Thiocystis violascens DSM 198: one gene and its partner. The protein of the gene in region 1 interacts with the protein of each later gene in a pairwise test. Links are inferred from orthologs where the notes say so. Each region holds a gene or a part of one and is shown on either strand. Other genes may lie near its edges.

Region 1 (3,425 bases):
CGCTAGCGGGCGTTATCTGGGTCGCCATGTCTCGGATCTCGGCTTCCAGGATGCGGCCTTGCTTGCAGCCGTGTTGCCAAACCCGATCCTCTATCGCCTGGACGCGCCGTCCGCGCGCGTCAAACGACGCGCCGCCTGGATTGGACGCCAGATGCGGCAACTCGGTGGGTTAGAGTATCTGAAACGGCTGTAGGCGATACAGTGACGTTCAAACTAAGAATTGCTGGGGTGCGGGCGTTTGGAATTCGGGCGACATCGACCTTGATGTACAATCCCAGCGACAGACCATTGCGATATCTATCATCTTAAAAAGCCCCATTTTCATCGGCTTGTCCGAAGCGGGCGGAGTGAAATTTGGAACCACAACCCAACCGGGCGACGTCGACGTCTTCCCCGCACACCCCGCCAGACATCTCTGCAGAACCGGACGTGTCTCGGCAGGCGAGTACGGCATCCCGGCGCAAAACCCGCTTGCCGCGTCCAGCCAAGCGTGCGCCGCGCTCCTTTTTGGGCTGGCTGGGCCATTTCCTGGGTCTCCTGGGCATGCCCCTGCAACTGCTGGCTCTGGGCCTGCTGGGCCTGGCGGTTTTCATCAGCGTGACCCTTCCCGATCTGCCGGATGTCGAGAGTCTGCGCACGGTTCAGTTTCAGGAACCGCTGCGAGTCTTCAGCGCCGATGGCGCGCTTATCTCGGAGTTTGGCATCGAGCGTCGCCGTCCGGTGGCCATCGGCGAGATTCCGCCGCTGGTGGTCAATGCCTTTCTCGCCACCGAGGATAGTCGCTTTTTCGAGCATGGCGGCGTCGATACCGTCGGCATGGGACGGGCCTTGATCAGTTATCTCACGACCGGCGAAAAGGCCCAGGGCGGCAGTACCATCTCCATGCAGGTCACACGCAATTTTTTCCTGTCACCGGAAAAGACCTTTCAGCGCAAGCTCATGGAGGTGCTGCTGACGTTGCATGTCGAGCAGGCCCTGACCAAGGACGAGATCCTGGAACTCTATCTGAACCAGATTTTCTTCGGACATCGCGCTTACGGCATCTCCGCCGCCGCATCCTTGTATTACGACAAGCGCCTCGACGAGCTCACCGAGGCCGAGGCGGCGATGCTGGCGGGCATTCCCAAGGCCCCGTCCACGAACAATCCGGTGACGAATCCGGCCCGCGCGCTGGAGCGGCGCGATTACATCTTGGGGCGGATGCGCGAACTCGGCTACATCGACACGAATCGCTATGAGATCGCCCTCAATGCGCCCGATACCGCGCTCCTGCAACGCCGTCAGCCAGAGCTGGACGCTGGTTTCATCGCCGAAATGGTGCGCTCGGAAATGCTGCGGTTTTACGGCGAGGACGCGATCAGCCAGGGGTATCGGGTGACGACCACGGTCGAATCCTGGCTGCAGACCGCGGCCCAGGATTCCCTGCGGCTGTCGCTGAGTCAATATGACCGCCGACACGGCTATCGCGGTCCCGAGGCGGTCGTGAATCTGGCCGGGATGTCAGAGGAACGGATGGACGAGTATCTGGCGACAGTGGTCCGGATCCCGGAGCTGGAGCCAGGGCTGGTGACCGGGGTTACCTCGGCCGGGGCGGAGATTTATCTTGGCCAGGGTCAGCGCGTCACGCTGGACGCAGGCCGTCTCTCCTGGGCGCGGACCCAGCGCAATCTGGCCCGCTGGAACGGTCCGCGGCGTAAATCCTCCGGAGCGGTGCTCGCGGGCGACCTGATTCGTCTCCGACGGGCAAAAAAAGGCGGCTGGGAGCTGAGTCAGATCCCGCGCGTCGGCGGCGCCCTGGTGTCCATTGCCCCGCGCGACGGAGCCGTGCGCGCGCTGGTCGGCGGTTACTCTTTTAACGAGACGAAATTCAACCGTGCCGTGGACATGCGCCGTCAACCCGGATCCAGTTTCAAGCCGTTCATCTATGCCGCCGCGCTCGACAAAGGCTGGACCCCGGCCAGTCTGCTCAAGGACCAGGCGGTCAAGATACCCGGCAACGAGCGCTGGAACCCCAAAAACGCCGACCACAAGGAACTCGGGCCGATCCGCATGCGCAAGGCCCTGGCGCTTTCGCGTAACCTGGCCAGCATCAATCTGTTGCAGAGCGTCGGCATCGAGGAGGCCCAGACTTATCTCCGCCGCTTTGGCTTCGATCTCGAAGCCCTGCCGCTGGGCCTCTCGATGGCGCTCGGTACCGGCGAACTCTCGCCGGTCAAACTCGCCGAGGGTTATGCCGTCTTTGCGAACGGCGGTTATCACGTCATCCCCTATTTCATTGCGCGCGTGGAGGATGGCAACGGTCGGATCGTCTTCGAGGCCAATCCGCCGCAAGCCTGCGCCGATTGCTGGTACCGCACCGGAACGGCGACGGCCAGCACCCAGGGACTCCAACCGAGCAATCCCGCGGAGCAGGCGATCGATCCGCGGATTGCCTATCAGATGACCTCGCTGCTGCGTGAAGTGGTGGAGCATGGCACGGGGACGCGCGCCAAGAAGCTGAATCGCGAGGATATTGTCGGCAAGACCGGCACGACCAACGATGTCCGCGATTCCTGGTTCGCGGGCTATCAGGCCAACTTCGTAACGATTGCCTGGATGGGCTTCGACGACTTCGGCAAGCTTGGCCGGGGGGAGGAGGGCGGCAAGGCCGCGCTGGGAATGTGGATCGATTTCATGCGCAAGGCACTCAAGGATCAGCCGCTCGCCACGCTTGAGCCGCCGCCCGGTCTGGTGCAGGTTCGCGTCGATCCGAATCGGGGGACCGAAACCAAATCCAAGAGCGGAATCCTGGAGATGGTGCGGGAGGAAAACCGCCTAATGCTACTCGGTCCCGAGCCGATCAAGGTCGCTGGTCCAGCCACGCGAAAACCGACCACGACCGTCAAACGCTCGGCGCCGCGAGTCATGGACGACCTGTTTTAGGACGTGGTCGTTTTCTCGTCGGTGTCCGACGGTAGCTGAGTCTCTTGCGTTTCCGTCTCGGTGGTCACGGCCTTCCGCTGTTGCTTTTCTTCTTTTTTCTGCTTTTTGGCGAGGTCTCTCTGACGTTTTGCAAACGCATAATTAGGCTTGGCCATTTGACATCTCTTCCGCTCGGTTTGAGGATAAAGCAAACAGAATAAAGCATTTTTACGTCGACTGCTTTCGGCCGTTCGCGGGATGCTTCGCGGAGGATGCCGCGACGGCGCGGCAAAGCAATACGCGATCCACAGGGTGTTATGGTGAGATGAGAGAAGTGCGCGCGATCGGCCCGAGCGAAGGGCGCATCTTGTGGTGGGTCGGTGCGGCCGTGACGATTCTGCTGGTCGGGGGGATCTTCTCTTGGTGGACCGTCGCGCGGGCCGATCGCGAACTTCGCGAGGCGTTGCTGGAGCAACTCCGGGTGGTGTCTCAGACGGTGAATATCGAGCGACTCCAGTCGCTCT
Region 2 (3,247 bases), 3.4 Mb from region 1 along the record:
ACGCGAAACCGAGCCAGTCGGCACTGGCCGCCGACACGCCCGCGCCCGCGGAGCGTCCCTGATGGGCGCGACGGAACGACGGGGTCTGTGGATGATCTGGTTGACTCTGGCGATCGCCATGTTTCTGGCCATTGTGTCGATGCCCGCCGGGCTGGAAGACTACCGCCCGCAATGGGTCACCCTGACCCTCATCTTCTGGTGCCTGACCCTGCCCGAGCGGGTGGGCGTGTTCTGGGGCTTCGGAACCGGCTTGACGCTGGATGTGCTGAGCGCCTCGCTGCTGGGTCAGCAGGCCCTGGGGCTGTCCCTCGTGGCCTATGTGACGGTGAAACTGCACGCGCGGATCCGCCTCTTTCCGCTCTGGCAGCAGAGCTTCTTCGTGTGGGTGCTGCTGTTGGCCGAACGTCTGCTGACCCTCTGGATCCTCGGCGCAACCGGTCAGCCCATGCCGGCGCTGAATTACTGGGTGCCGTCCCTGGTCGGTCTTCTGCTCTGGCCCTGGTTGTCCGCCGTTCTGACCCAGGTCGAGCGGCGCATGGGGGAGCACTGAGCGCATGCGCCTGACCAGCCTTGAAGACCGCCAGCGCGAACAGCGGCTCGTCGCCTCGCGCGCGCTGGTGGCGGGTCTGCTGGTGCTCGTCGGCCTGTGCCTGCTCGCGCTGCGCCTGCTGCACCTGCAAGTGGATCGTCACGATCACTTTTCGGTCCTCTCCAAGGACAATCGGGTGAAAGTCCAGCCCGTCCCGCCGTCGCGCGGCCTGATCTACGATGCCAGAGGCGTGGTGCTGGCCGACAATCATCCGACTTTTTCGCTGGAGATCACGATCGAAAAGGTCACGGATCTGGCGGCGACGATCGACGAACTCGCGCGGCTGGTGCCGATCGATGCCAACGACCGTGCCCGCTTCGAGCGTCTCAAGCGTCAGCGGATGCGTTTTCAGGGGGTTCCGATCCGGCTCAACATGACTCCCGCGGAGGTCGCGCGCTTCGCGGTGGACGGGCATCGCTTTCCCGCCGTCGATGTCCGCGCCGAACTGATCCGAACCTATCCGCTCGGCGAATCCACCGCGCACGTGCTGGGCTATGTGGGCCGGATCAACGAGCGCGAAATGACCTCGATCGACACCAGCAATTACGCTGGCACCCGTTTCATCGGCAAGGGCGGTCTGGAGAAGGCCCACGAGGATGTGCTCCATGGCCGGGTCGGCTATCAGCAGGTCGAGGTCAACGCCCGCGGACGCATCCTGCGCACGCTGGAGAGCACCCCTCCCACGCCGGGCCAGGATCTGTCGCTGTATCTCGACATGGCCCTGCAGCAGGAGGCCATCGACGCCTTGGGCGACCGGCGCGGGGCGGTCGTCGCCATCGACCCGCGCGATGGCGGCGTGCTGGCGATGGTCAGCAAGCCGAGCTATAACCCGAATCTGTTCGTCGAGGGGATCAGTCAGACGGACTATAACGCCCTGCTGCACTCGATCGATACGCCGCTCTTCGACCGTGCCGCGCGCGGTCAGTACCCGCCGGGATCGACCGTCAAACCCTTTATCGGTCTTGGCGGCCTCGCCACCGGCTTCACCACCGCTCGGAAAACCACTTACTGTTCCGGCTCTTTTTCGCTGCCCGGCCAAAGTCACCGCTTCCGTTGCTGGCGCAAGGGCGGGCACGGCACGGTGAATCTGGAGCGGGCCATCGTGGAGTCCTGCGATGTCTATTTTTATTCGTTGGCCAATCAGATGGGAATCGATCGGCTGCATGGATTCCTGAGTCAATTCGGCTTCGGCGCGCGCACCGGGGTCGATGTCGCCGGCGAACTCCCGGGACTGCTGCCCTCGCGCGAGTGGAAACAACGGGTGCGCAAACAACCCTGGTATCCGGGCGAGACCCTGATCGTCGGCATCGGTCAGGGCTCCTTCCTCGCGACCCCGCTGCAACTGGCGGCGGCCACGGCGACCATGGCGAATCGGGGGCATTTCATCCAGCCGCGGCTGGCGCGCGCCAGCCGTTTTCCAGGCGCGAACGCGGAGAGCGAATTCCCACGGGTGATCCGCGACGTGGAGGTCGGCGACCCACACGATTGGGACAGCGTCATCGACGCCATGACTCAAGTCGTGGAAAGCCCACGTGGCACGGCCAAGCGGATCCGCAGCCCGGATTACCGCATCGCCGGTAAGACAGGCACCTCCCAGGTCTTCACCATCGGGCAGAAGCAGACCTACAACGCCGCGAAGATTCCCGAGCGCATGCGCGATCACGCGCTCTTCATCGCCTTCGCCCCGGTGGAGGATCCGCGCATTGCCGTGGCCGTGCTGGTCGAGAATGGCGGTCATGGCGGCTCGGACGCCGCGCCCGTGGCGCGTCGGGTCATGGACGTCTATCTCGGTGGATCGACGCTCATCCTGACGGATGAGCGCAACGATGACGACAATCATGGCGACTAAGGCGATCTCCGCACGACTCGATCAGGACGCGGAGACCGCGAAGCTCGGCTTGTTGCAGCGGATCCACCTCGATGCCCCCCTGTTGGTCGCGCTCCTGGTCCTGTGCGGTTTTGGCCTGCTGGTGGTCTACAGTGCCGGCGATCGGAACCCGCTCATCGTCGAGCGTCAACTCGCGCGGCTGGGGATCGCCTTCGTGCTGATGTGCGCCATCGCCCAGGTGCCCCCGCTCATCCTGCGCCGCTGGTCCTTCGCGCTCTATCTGCTCGGGGTCGCCATGCTGGTTGCGGTGCTCCTGTTCGGCGACGTGGGCAAGGGCGCCCAGCGCTGGCTCGACCTTGGCGTGGTGCGTTTTCAACCCTCGGAATTGCTGAAGCTCGCCGTCCCCATGGCCGCCGCCTGGCTGCTCTCCGCGCGCCCGCTTCCGCCGCGGCCCGGGTGGATCCTGCTGGCGGTCATTCTGACCCTGATCCCCGTGTTTCTGATCGCCAAGCAGCCGGACCTGGGCACCGCGCTCCTGGTCGCCAGCGCCGGGGTTCTGGTGCTCTTTGTCGCGGGCCTGAACTGGTGGATGATCCTGGCGCTGGGGAGCCTGGTGGCCGCCATTGCCCCGGTCGTCTGGCTCTTCATGCACGATTATCAGCGCGCGCGCGTCCTGACCTTTCTCGATCCCGAATCGGATCCGCTCGGCACCGGCTATCACATCATCCAATCGCAGATCGCGATCGGCTCGGGCGGCATCTCCGGCAAGGGTTGGCTCAACGGCACCCAGTCCCATCTCGAATTTTTGCCCGAGCGTCATACCGATTTCA

What was found.
Region 2: the proteins of THIVI_RS03370 (region 1) and mrdA interact in binary tests that used the Escherichia coli proteins (3 or more experiments, as listed by UniProt). The link is inferred for Thiocystis violascens DSM 198 from one-to-one orthologs.

The regions. Positions count from the first base shown.
Region 1 is NC_018012.1:741,232-744,656, forward strand. What follows is about bases 87-3,196. They hold THIVI_RS03370 (penicillin-binding protein 1A), read left to right. Parts: upstream 87-471; coding sequence 472-2,922; downstream 2,923-3,196. Other genes in these bases: mtgA (monofunctional biosynthetic peptidoglycan transglycosylase), read left to right, coding at 87-193; THIVI_RS24405 (hypothetical protein), read right to left, coding at 2,919-3,077. Outside these bases: more of mtgA, read left to right, coding at 1-86; THIVI_RS22500 (response regulator), read left to right, coding at 3,227-3,425. UniProt on the Escherichia coli protein: Cell wall formation. Synthesis of cross-linked peptidoglycan from the lipid intermediates.
Region 2 is NC_018012.1:4,171,819-4,175,065, forward strand. Bases 65-2,996 are described here. They hold mrdA (penicillin-binding protein 2), read left to right. Parts: upstream 65-554; coding sequence 555-2,438; downstream 2,439-2,996. Other genes in these bases: mreD (rod shape-determining protein MreD), read left to right, coding at 65-550; rodA (rod shape-determining protein RodA), read left to right, coding at 2,428-2,996. Also shown: rod shape-determining protein MreC, read left to right, coding at 1-62; more of mreD, read left to right, coding at 62-64; more of rodA, read left to right, coding at 2,997-3,247. UniProt on the Escherichia coli protein: Catalyzes cross-linking of the peptidoglycan cell wall. Responsible for the determination of the rod shape of the cell. Is probably required for lateral peptidoglycan synthesis and maintenance of the correct diameter during lateral and centripetal growth.